Regions from separate parts of the Paenibacillus mesotrionivorans genome, predicted to be linked through region 3. Evidence: riboswitches for the same ligand, from Rfam matches in the RefSeq annotation. Region 3 holds a riboswitch; each other region holds the start of a gene.
The links. A riboswitch is a leader RNA that binds a small molecule or an ion and turns the genes downstream of it on or off. The one in region 3 is predicted to bind cyclic di-GMP.
Positions count from the first base shown of each region.

Region 1 (3,270 bases), on a different contig from region 3:
CGTTTCCGTTCATGGCTTCTCTCCTCCTTCCTCCTCCGGCTTGGATGCGGACAGGAAGGCGATTACCAGCTTGTTCTGCTTCGTTCCGCAGGCTTCGTCGATCACGCGCCATTGGTCCTCGGTCAGGTTCAAATTCAGCTGCTCCGCCTTACCATTGGCATCCCTACGGGAGGTATACAGCTTCTCCTTGTCGTTATTCACCTTGGCGATAATGCTCGGCTCCTTGGGATCATCCACCTCCGTATTGGCGGAGGACTTGATGGAGGCCACCGTTACCGCCTCCTCCAGCAGGCGGACCGTGCCGCTTTTGCCGGTAGCATAAACCGCCACCTGGTCCCCCGCCCGGATTCCTCCCGGAATGGACAGCACATATTCCTTGGGGACGGGAAAGGTGGCTTGTCCGGGAGCGGGCAGCAGGGAAAACCGGTCTATCTTCCAATCCAGGATTGGCTCACGTGTTCCCAGGGGAACCAGCGCCCATTTGCCCACAGCGGACTCCACCGTCTCGAGCATGCCTGGACGCAGCCCGCTTTTGACAACGGTGACCAGCTCCAGCATCCCTGCCTCCAGCCGGGTTCCGGCGGGAATAAAATCCTTCGGGGCTACAATGCGCACCGTTTGCTGCAGCTCCACCTGCCGGATTAAAATCATGTACACACCGTAGACCAACAGCACTGCCAGCAATCCCGCCACAAGGCTGTAGCCTAAATTTCTTCTTCTGGTCAACGCTCCCTCTCCTTTATGCCGGACGAAAAAAAGGACGCAAACCGGGGAAATTCCCAAGTTTGCGTCCTTCGCAAAACTAATGATCCGTTTATTCAAGTGAGGTTATCTTATCAGACATGCCCGGAATACGTCAAGTAAATATTTACAGTATTACCGGATAAAGCTTCCGCCGTATAGGTAGCGGTATGCCCAGGTTTTCCCCTCGATGGTGTCGATGCGCACTCCGCCGGATTCGGGCGAATAGGTATGCAGCATCTGGCCGTCGCCCAGGTAGATGGCCACATGGGTCACTTCCTCGGTCATGGGATTGACATTGGCATAGTCCGAGGCTTTGGAGCCGGCGTAGGACATAAAGAACATCAGATCGCCGCGTTTGAGATTCTTCCAATCCATCTCAATTCCGCCCAGCTCCTGGACGTATGCAGCCTGACCGCGGGAGTCGGCAGGAATGGCAGTGCGGTCACATTCCAGAAGGCCTGCAGCACAAAGTCAGAGCAGTCAAAGGTGGTAATGTCAAACCGGGTGGAGCCGAACTCATAAGGCGTGCCCATATACTTCATGCCTTCAGCGATAAAGGCTTCAATCAGGTCCGACTTGCTCAGCTTCATTTTGTAGACGTTGGTATTCAGCTTTATGTATTTGGTGCCGGCGCTGGCATACCCCTCGACACCTGCGGCATCTCTGACTTTAAACCAGCTGTCATTGGCCTTCTCCAGAACCAGCAGCTCTTCGCCCTTCGTGAGCATACGGACAACATCGCCTGAGGTGGAAGGGGCTTTTCTCATATTCACACCGTAAATGACTTCTGCGTTACTGGTGATCTCTATGTATTTGTCACTGGCGGAGACAAAACCTTGTTGGCCGTTCTGATCCTCAATCCGGTACCAGTAGGGGTTTATTTCATCCAGGACCTTAACTGTTTCGTTTTTCTTGAGCAGCCGGTAGAGCGTACTTGAGGTTGAAGGCTGGGACCGGAAGCTGACGCCAGCGATTACCTTGCCCTTCGTGGGGACCTCGTCCTCGGCGGCTGCTGCGGTGAGGGGAAGAAGCATAATGAGGAAGGTGACGGCAAGAAGCAGAGACAGGGTGCGTTTCATCATGTGGAACCCTCCATTAGGTATAATGTCGAAGTCATCGAAAGAGCACTCTTCCGGCCGAAAGAGTGCCCCTGAGGGTATCTTCTGTTCGGCAGCTGGCAGGCATTCCGCTTAAGCGGGGCAGCCCCTGTAGCTTTGCGTCACCGGCTTTCGCCGGGTTTGCCTTTATCGGAAAACCGGGTCGTCGATGTCTTCGTAATCCCATTATAAATTGAGGGGGTACTTGTCGAATATAGAGCAACAGACTCGATTTATGTCATTTCCTTCATGCCCCGGTACCTATTGACACACTGAAAAATTTTGGAAACTTTGTGGTGCTTTAGCCTCCGGTGGATTCAACTCCTCCTGCCTACCCGCCGTATCAAACAGCATCTTCTTGCGGAATTCATTAGGGGAGCATGCCTTGAATTTGCGGAACATCTTGTAGAAGTGGGCCATGTTGGACATCCCCACCTCTTCCCCGATCTGGGAAATGCTCAGATCCTTGGTAAGCAGCAGCCGCTCGGCCCGCCTGATTTTTTTGAGGGTAATATAATCCACGAAGGAAATCCCCATGGTTTTTTTGAAATACTTCACAAAATAATGGTAGCTCATATTAGCCAGCTTGCAGGCTTCCTCCACCTGGAGCTTGTCGCTCAAGTGTATATCGATGTAATCCAGAACCGGACGCAGCCGGATAATGTCGGAATTCTCCCGGGACGGGATGACCTTCCGTGAATCCGCGCGGAGCAAAGATAGAATGATCTGCTTGATCTGGATGCTGATGGCGATTTCGTAGCCGTCCTGCTTGGCCAGAAATTCCTCGTTGATGGATTGGATGCAGCGGGCAACCGTCTGCCGTACCTCATGGTTTTCCTGGAATATGTAATTCAGCCTGCTAAGAGGGACGGAAGGATCGGCAAAGTAGCGGTAATAAGGCAAACCGCTGTTTTCCAGATGCTCCTGGATATCAAATTGAAACACCAGATAAGAGCCGTTGTCGCAGGGATAATCCGTGTGCAGCTCATTAGACCCGATAAGAATCAGCTCTCCGGGCTGCAGGACAACGGGGGTTTCGTTGAGATAGAAGCCGTAGCGCCCCTGGAGCATCAGAATCAGCTCGATTTCCTTATGGTAATGCCAGCGCGTCACCTTCTGGTACGGCTGGCAGGAACGGACGGCATCAAAAATTTTCACCGCCAAAAATGGATGCTGGTACTGTATATTTTCCCGAATAGATTCCATAAGCGCCTCCGCATTCAAACCCTGTTGTTCTTTATTGTAACATAAGCATCCTGCGGAATAATACGGAGAAGCCTGAAGCGTTTTCTTTTCTGCCCTGCATTGTCCATTTTCCAGGAAATGCACAAGAATGTCCGTTCTCTTCCTCCCGGAAGCCTGCTATAATTAGAGCATGACAGACTATTACGGAAGAGCAATAAGCGGAGGACAGCGTATGGAAAGGCGT
Region 1 covers NZ_JBJURJ010000022.1:21,181-24,450, forward strand. The annotation lists gene ACI1P1_RS26070 (AAA family ATPase) at 1-13, opposite strand, end outside; gene ACI1P1_RS26075 (CpaB family protein) at 10-726, opposite strand; gene ACI1P1_RS26080 (NlpC/P60 family protein) at 877-1,119, opposite strand; gene ACI1P1_RS26085 (SH3 domain-containing protein) at 1,086-1,826, opposite strand; cyclic di-GMP riboswitch class I at 1,911-1,997, opposite strand; gene ACI1P1_RS26090 (helix-turn-helix domain-containing protein) at 2,103-3,047, opposite strand; gene ACI1P1_RS26095 (ADP-heptose synthase) at 3,259-3,270, shown strand, end outside.
Region 1: it holds a riboswitch for cyclic di-GMP, as region 3 does, so the genes downstream of both, ACI1P1_RS26085 (SH3 domain-containing protein) here and ACI1P1_RS20845 (PilZ domain-containing protein) in region 3, are expected to answer to the same signal.

Region 2 (3,270 bases), on a different contig from region 3:
GGAATATCAAAGTCTGGTCATTGCCAATAACAATGAAACGGTGTCGAATACCGCCCTGTTGTCCGGCACCAATGTGACCAGCACCAAAACCAGCAATACCACGAATGTTGTGGTTAAATTTTCCTCCGGGGAAGGGACCGGAAGCGGCGGCATCACCAATGCCAATCTTACTGTTGTGAAAAAGGATGCGGCGGATTCCAATGTGCGGCTTGCCGGCGCGGAATTCGATCTGTACCGCAAATCCGGTTCAGGCGAGATTTATGTGGCCAGCGGGAAGACGGATGCTCAGGGCGAAATTGTATTTACCCGGTTGTACGGGGGCAGCTACGTGCTGAAGGAGGTTAAGGCGCCGGTTGGCTACCGTTTGGACACGGCGTCCCACAATATCACCATCAATACCGCCGCGGTTACCACGGTGCTGACCAATGAGAAGCTTCCGTCTGTGACGCCAACACCTACGCCAACGGCAACACCGACGGCTACGCCAACGGCAACACCGACGGCAACACCGACGGCAACACCGACGGCAACACCGACGGCAACACCAACGGCAACACCGACGGCAACACCAACGGCAACACCAACGGCAACACCAACGGCAACACCGACAGCAACGCCGACAGCAACACCGACGCCGACATCGACAGCAACGCCGACAGCAACACCAACGGCAACGCCGACACCGACAGCAACGCCGACGCCGACACCTGATGGGAATTCAGGCGGGTCAGGGGAGGAACCAAGCACCCCGACTCCCAGTCCCACTGTCAGCCCCAGCGCCAGCCCGACGCCTGCAGTGACGGCCACCCCGACGCCTCAAGCCACCACAGAGGCTTCGGCCAGCCCGTCTCCCAGTGTTACACCGGAGCCTGGAACACCGAAACCAACGCTGACGCCGTCCCCTACTCCGACACCCTTGACCGAAATTACGGATCAGGACACGCCTAAGGGAGGCTCCGTACCGGTACCGGAGGGAGGAAAGGTGGATATTGCCAAACCCCCGGGGCATGGCACATTGAGCGTGGACGATACCGGCAGCTGGCTGTATACGCCTGATCCTGGATATACCGGGAAGGATTCCTTTACAGTCAATATCGTGGACAAGGATGGCAACGGGGAAGACCTGCTTATCGAAATCGATGTGGAGGAGGTCCCCTTGGGAGGCTTGACCCCTGCGCCGGAGATAGCCACCTTACCCAAAACCGGCGAGGAGCGGAGATTGCTGTGGCAATTGGCAGGAATAGGCCTGCTGGTTGCGGGAGTTTCCCTGCGGAGATTCCGTTTGAAGAAGTAACCCAAATCACAGGCCAAAGAAAGCTGCCGGACAGAGATTCCGGCAGCTTTTTTGTCATTCAAAAAAAATGTCTTTCCTGTGAAGGACAGGCTATAGGTACTAGCATATTTTTCTACAACTCTATTGAAAAAATGTCGAATTTCTGATAGATTAAAACCAAAGGCAATACACGATAAATGGCAAACCTGCCGAAAGGCTGGGACGCAAAGCTACAGGGTCTTCCCTTCCCAAGAAGGATGGCAGCCAGCTACCGAATGCAATTGGCTTTTTTCATTTTTAAGGCATCACCCAAGCCTACACCGATAACGGCAAACCTGCTGAAAAGCAGGGACGCAAAGCTAAAGGGCCTTCCCTTCGTCAGAAGAATGGCAGCCAGCTCCCGAAGGAGGTTTTTTGTATGCGGAAGTTCATCACGTCTATTGTCGCAGCAAGTATGCTTTTCGCATATGCATCCGCCGCATCTGCCGCATCCTGGTTGAATGACAGCAAGCTCTCAGCCGGATCCATCGGCGTCCAATACCAAGCGGATTCCGGTGCCCGGGTCAAGGTCATGGTTACCAAGGACGGGACAAGCTACACCTATGACTTGAAGAATAACGGAACCGAAGAAAGCTTCCCGCTTCAACTGGGCGATGGAACCTACAAAATTGCCGTACTGGAGAATACCACCGGCAACAAGTACAAGAGTGTATACTCGGCAACCAAAGATGTTGTGCTGGCCGATGCCAATGCCGTTTACCTGAATTCGACCCAAAATGTAAACTGGGCTGCGGCTACCGATGTTGTAGCAAAGGCGAAGGAATTGACTGCAGGCTTGAACACAGACGAAGCCAAGGTCAAGGCCATTTATGACTATATTATCGGTTCTGTAACCTATGATTATGAGCTGGCTGCCAATGTTGCTACCGGGTACATTCCTAACCTGAGCCAAGTATTGGTGGACGGGACAGGCATCTGCTACGACTATTCCTCCCTTTTTGCCGCCATGACCCGCAGCGTCGGGGTACCCACCAAGCTGATGATGGGCACATCGGAATATGTCAACGTATACCACGCCTGGAACGAAGTGCTTCTGAACGGGGCATGGGTAACTGTAGATACCACCGTGGATGCAGGCAGCGGAAGCGCCGCCTTCGCCAAGGACAGCAGCAAGTACGTTGCCGCTAAGAGCTACTAATAAACAGCAAGGCCGGAGGAGCGATCCCCCGGCTTTTTTTATTTCTTTTTGCGGCCTGCGGCCCGTTCCTCCCGCTCCCATTTTTTGAGGTGGGAATAAGGGTCGAAGGACCATTCGGCCAAGCCGTTATCCCGGTACAGGCCAAAATGCAGATGCGGAGGGAATTTCCCGGAGGTGCCGGGTTTGCCGTAGCCGGAGCTTCCCACCCAGCCGATCACCTGTGCAGGCTTGACCACATCGCCGGTTTTGACCTCCTTGCTGAAGCCGGAGAGGTGGGCGTAATAATGATACACATTATTCAGATCCCGGATACCTACTCTCCATCCGCCGAAGGGATTCCAGCCCATGACCTCAATAATTCCGTAGCAGGTGCTGCGGACTGGAACACCATGGTGGGCGAAGAGGTCGGTTCCCTCATGAATCCGGTCGCCTCCCCACCCGCGGCTGGCGCCCCAGGTATCCCGGTACGAATAATCCGCCCCCAGCGGGAGAGGAAATGCGTGGGTAAACAAATCCAGGGTACCGTAGGCGGCATAAATTTTGGAAAACTGGAGAATCCGTTCGACCGCCCGGTTATTCTGGTAATATTCCCATAACCCGATCCGGAAGTTTTCCTCATCCGTCCCGAATTTGGTAATCTGCCGCGCGAAGGCTGCCAGCCTGTCCAGATCGCTGTTCCGGTCCGCCCGCCCATCCCCGTTTCCGTCCAGACCTTTGCCGCCGAATGCCGCAATCCCTAACGGACTGGTATCCGTCCGGTCCGGATTAGCCAACCCCGCCCAGTCCTCCGGTGAGAAAT
Region 2 covers NZ_JBJURJ010000005.1:312,852-316,121, reverse strand. The annotation lists gene ACI1P1_RS09640 (collagen binding domain-containing protein) at 1-1,294, shown strand, start outside; cyclic di-GMP riboswitch class I at 1,463-1,549, shown strand; cyclic di-GMP riboswitch class I at 1,592-1,678, shown strand; gene ACI1P1_RS09635 (transglutaminase-like domain-containing protein) at 1,692-2,471, shown strand; gene ACI1P1_RS09630 (M23 family metallopeptidase) at 2,510-3,270, opposite strand, start outside.
Region 2: it holds a riboswitch for cyclic di-GMP, as region 3 does, so the genes downstream of both, ACI1P1_RS09635 (transglutaminase-like domain-containing protein) here and ACI1P1_RS20845 (PilZ domain-containing protein) in region 3, are expected to answer to the same signal.

Region 3 (3,270 bases):
CCGCCACCTGGCCCCAATCCGTTGGCGGGGCGGCCAGAAGGCTCCATGATTCGTTGACCACCCGGGTGCCCCCGCCCGTTTGTCCCTCAACCAGCCCCAGTGCTGCCAGCTCGGCCATGGCCTGTGCCACCGTGCTGCGGTTCACCTGCCACAGCCGTGCCAGAATGCGCTGGGAGGGCAGACGAGCCCCCACCGTCCACTCTCCGCGCAGTATACCCTCCTTGAAATAGCGGACAATTTGCTCCTGCAAGGACAGCTCCCCATACCGGTCCGGCTTCCAGTCCATTGTGCTCCCCCCTGTTTATATGTATTATCTCCCAATTTGGCTGGTTCTCCAACCATCCATTTGGCCGGAGACAAAAAAACAACCCTGCTATACAATCTGTTTCATAGAAAATGTTCTACCAAACAGAAAGGATGTGCTCCGGTTGTCGGTTCAATTGGCTTCTTCAGCTATTCACGGCTTTATTCTGGCCCTGGGCCTGATTCTGCCTCTGGGGGTGCAGAATGTGTTTATTTTTCAACAGGGGGCCCTTCAGCAATCCTTCCGCAAGGCTCTGCCGGCGGTGCTTACCGCGGCGGTTTGTGATACGCTTCTCATCGGATTGGCGGTAGCGGGTATGTCTCTGGCCGTACTCAATAACAGCTGGCTGGAGACACTATTAATGGCCGCAGGCTCCATTTTCCTGCTGTACATGGGGGCTTCCTTGTGGCGCAAGCAGCCCGGCTCCGCTTCCGGCGAAGCGGCTGTTTATTCCGGCCGCAGGCAGATCGCCTTCGCTGCCTCTGTCTCCCTGCTCAATCCTCATGCCATCTTGGATACCATCGGGGTAATCGGCGGCGCCTCTCTTCAATATGCGGGAGCCGACCGTCTGGTGTTCGCTTTATCATGCATTGTGGTGTCCTGGCTGTGGTTTGCAGCGCTGGCTCTGGCGGGCCGTCTGGCAGGCCGGTGGGATCCATCCGGCAGGCTGACTCTGTTGTTGAATAAAGTCTCCGCGGTAATTGTTGCCGGCATCGGCTTGGGTCTGCTGTACACGGCGGTAACCCGCATGCTGTAACGTGGGTTTTCCCATTTAAAAGCTCTCTATTTAAAAGTCCGCTTATTGGCCTCTTTTTTGGAGGTGGAGAGTGCCGTAATCTGTTCCCGCAGAATAAACGCCCGCAGGGTGTTTATCTTCACATCCTCCATCTCCACGTATTGGGCACCATAATAGGTGCTGCCGATTCCCTTTTCCATCCGGACCACCTTGGCGGTGCAGGCAATGAGGCTGCCCAGCTCCAATTCCAGCTTCAGCTCCGTGTGCTCCTCCAGCCGGAAAGGATCCGGCAGCGTAAACCCGATACCGCTCAGGCTGATATTTTTGATATCAATGGCCATCAATTGGTCCGCTTCCTCAAAGATACCGATAGCCCCCTTGCGTTTCCAGGCGGCCAGCTTCCCGCTTTTGCTGATCTCCACCCGTGGGAACATCCGCTTTTCATTAAACTTCCGCTGATTCTCCGGGGGATTGATCATCATGAGCGATCCCGTATCCTTGCCCACAATCGTAGAAGGAATCAGATACATGCCGGCCGGCGTGTACACGGTTAGCCTCACATTCTCCCCTAGGACAAAACGGTTGGAGTCGCTGATTTCAATCTCCAGCAAATCCCCCTCCACATGAGTCATAATCCCCGTGGAGACAAAGCCGCTTTTTTCCACAACGGTTCTGCAATGGACCAGGATAGTGGAGGAAGGAACCTCCTTCACCTCAGTAAAACCGACTTGCTTCTTCTTCGCTTCGACCCGGCTCATTAACGTCACCAGCCTTTCTATGAATTGTAGGGCGTCCCTTGCTGGGAGATGCGATAAAATGACAAAAAGCCGCCTCCGTCGGAAGCAGCTCTATCGATACAGCTTGCTTACGCCCCGGTGATATTCGGTAACCAGGCGATCCTAGCATTCCACCGGAGTGAACATACCGTAGACCCTAGGCTTTGCGTCCTATCCTTTCGGAATAGTTTGCCTTTTGTCGTATTACGTTGGGCAATTGGGAATCCTTCTAGCACTTTGGACCCTTGTTTTCTTCTATGAAAATAGTATACGGGTTTTCAAGAATGTTTTCAATCCATCACAAAGTCATTTTTTTGTGAATAAAAAAGGGGTGATTGTGATTTCATCTGGGGACGATTAGAATAAGATGTGGAAAAATGAGGCGGTTATTCACATCTATCCACAAAGTTATCCACAGGCTGTGCACAAGATCGAAAACATGTTCGGTTTCTTATCCATAACGGAGGTGGATTTTCATGGATCATGAATACTGGATGCGCCGGGCAATGGAAGAAGCGTACAAGGCGGAAAGCCTGGGAGAAGTGCCTATCGGGGCTATTATTGTGCGGCAGGGGGAAATTGTAGGCAGCGGGTATAATCTGCGGGAAACCACTCTGGACCCCACTGCCCATGCGGAAATGATCGCGATCCGGGAGGCAAGCACCCGTCTGCAGTCTTGGCGGCTGTTGGATTGTACTCTGTACGTTACGCTGGAGCCCTGTCCCATGTGTGCCGGGGCCATTGTGCAATCCCGTGTTCCCACCGTCGTATACGGAGCACCCGATCCCAAGGCCGGCTGTGCCGGCACCCTGATGAACCTGCTGCAGGAGGACCGGTTCAATCACCGGGTGGAGCTGGTAGGCGAGGTGCTGCGTGAGGAATGCGGCGGTATGCTTACCGCTTTTTTCCGCAGGCTGCGCGGCAAGAACAAACCCGGATAAGCAAAAACCGCTCTGTACGGCTTTTAGGCCCGGTGAGCGGTTTTTTGTGTGTAAATGATTTGTTTGTGTAAATGGGATCGGGATTAAAGATCCTCCCGTTTTTCGAAATAACGGATGGACAATCGGAGGGAGACTAAGAACATCAACACTGCCAGGCAAAATAACCCGATAATCCACACATATGGGCTGATTTTCTCCAATGCATCCCAGATGCGTTGCAGCCAGGCAGGTGGCCCAGCGGAAAAATCGAACCGGGAACGGACAGCCGACAGGATTGCGCCGGAGCTCCCCCCTAAGAGAATAAGGCCCATAAAGAAAAAGCGATTATAAACCTGTGCCTTAGCAACACCCATTTTGTACACCATTGGAATTAAAATTGAAACTAGCAAGCTATAGCAACAAGTAACAACTGCGGCGATCAGCAAGTTGACAACCCGATCTTCGTGCGTCTCGAAGGACAATGCCCCTCCCACTATCCCTATTAAGCTAAGTACAGCGGTGGACCCAAGAGCG
Region 3 covers NZ_JBJURJ010000014.1:177,353-180,622, forward strand. The annotation lists gene ACI1P1_RS20835 (aminotransferase-like domain-containing protein) at 1-286, opposite strand, end outside; gene ACI1P1_RS20840 (LysE/ArgO family amino acid transporter) at 441-1,061, shown strand; gene ACI1P1_RS20845 (PilZ domain-containing protein) at 1,088-1,798, opposite strand; cyclic di-GMP riboswitch class I at 1,922-2,020, opposite strand; gene tadA (tRNA adenosine(34) deaminase TadA) at 2,293-2,757, shown strand; gene ACI1P1_RS20855 (ABC-2 transporter permease) at 2,841-3,270, opposite strand, start outside.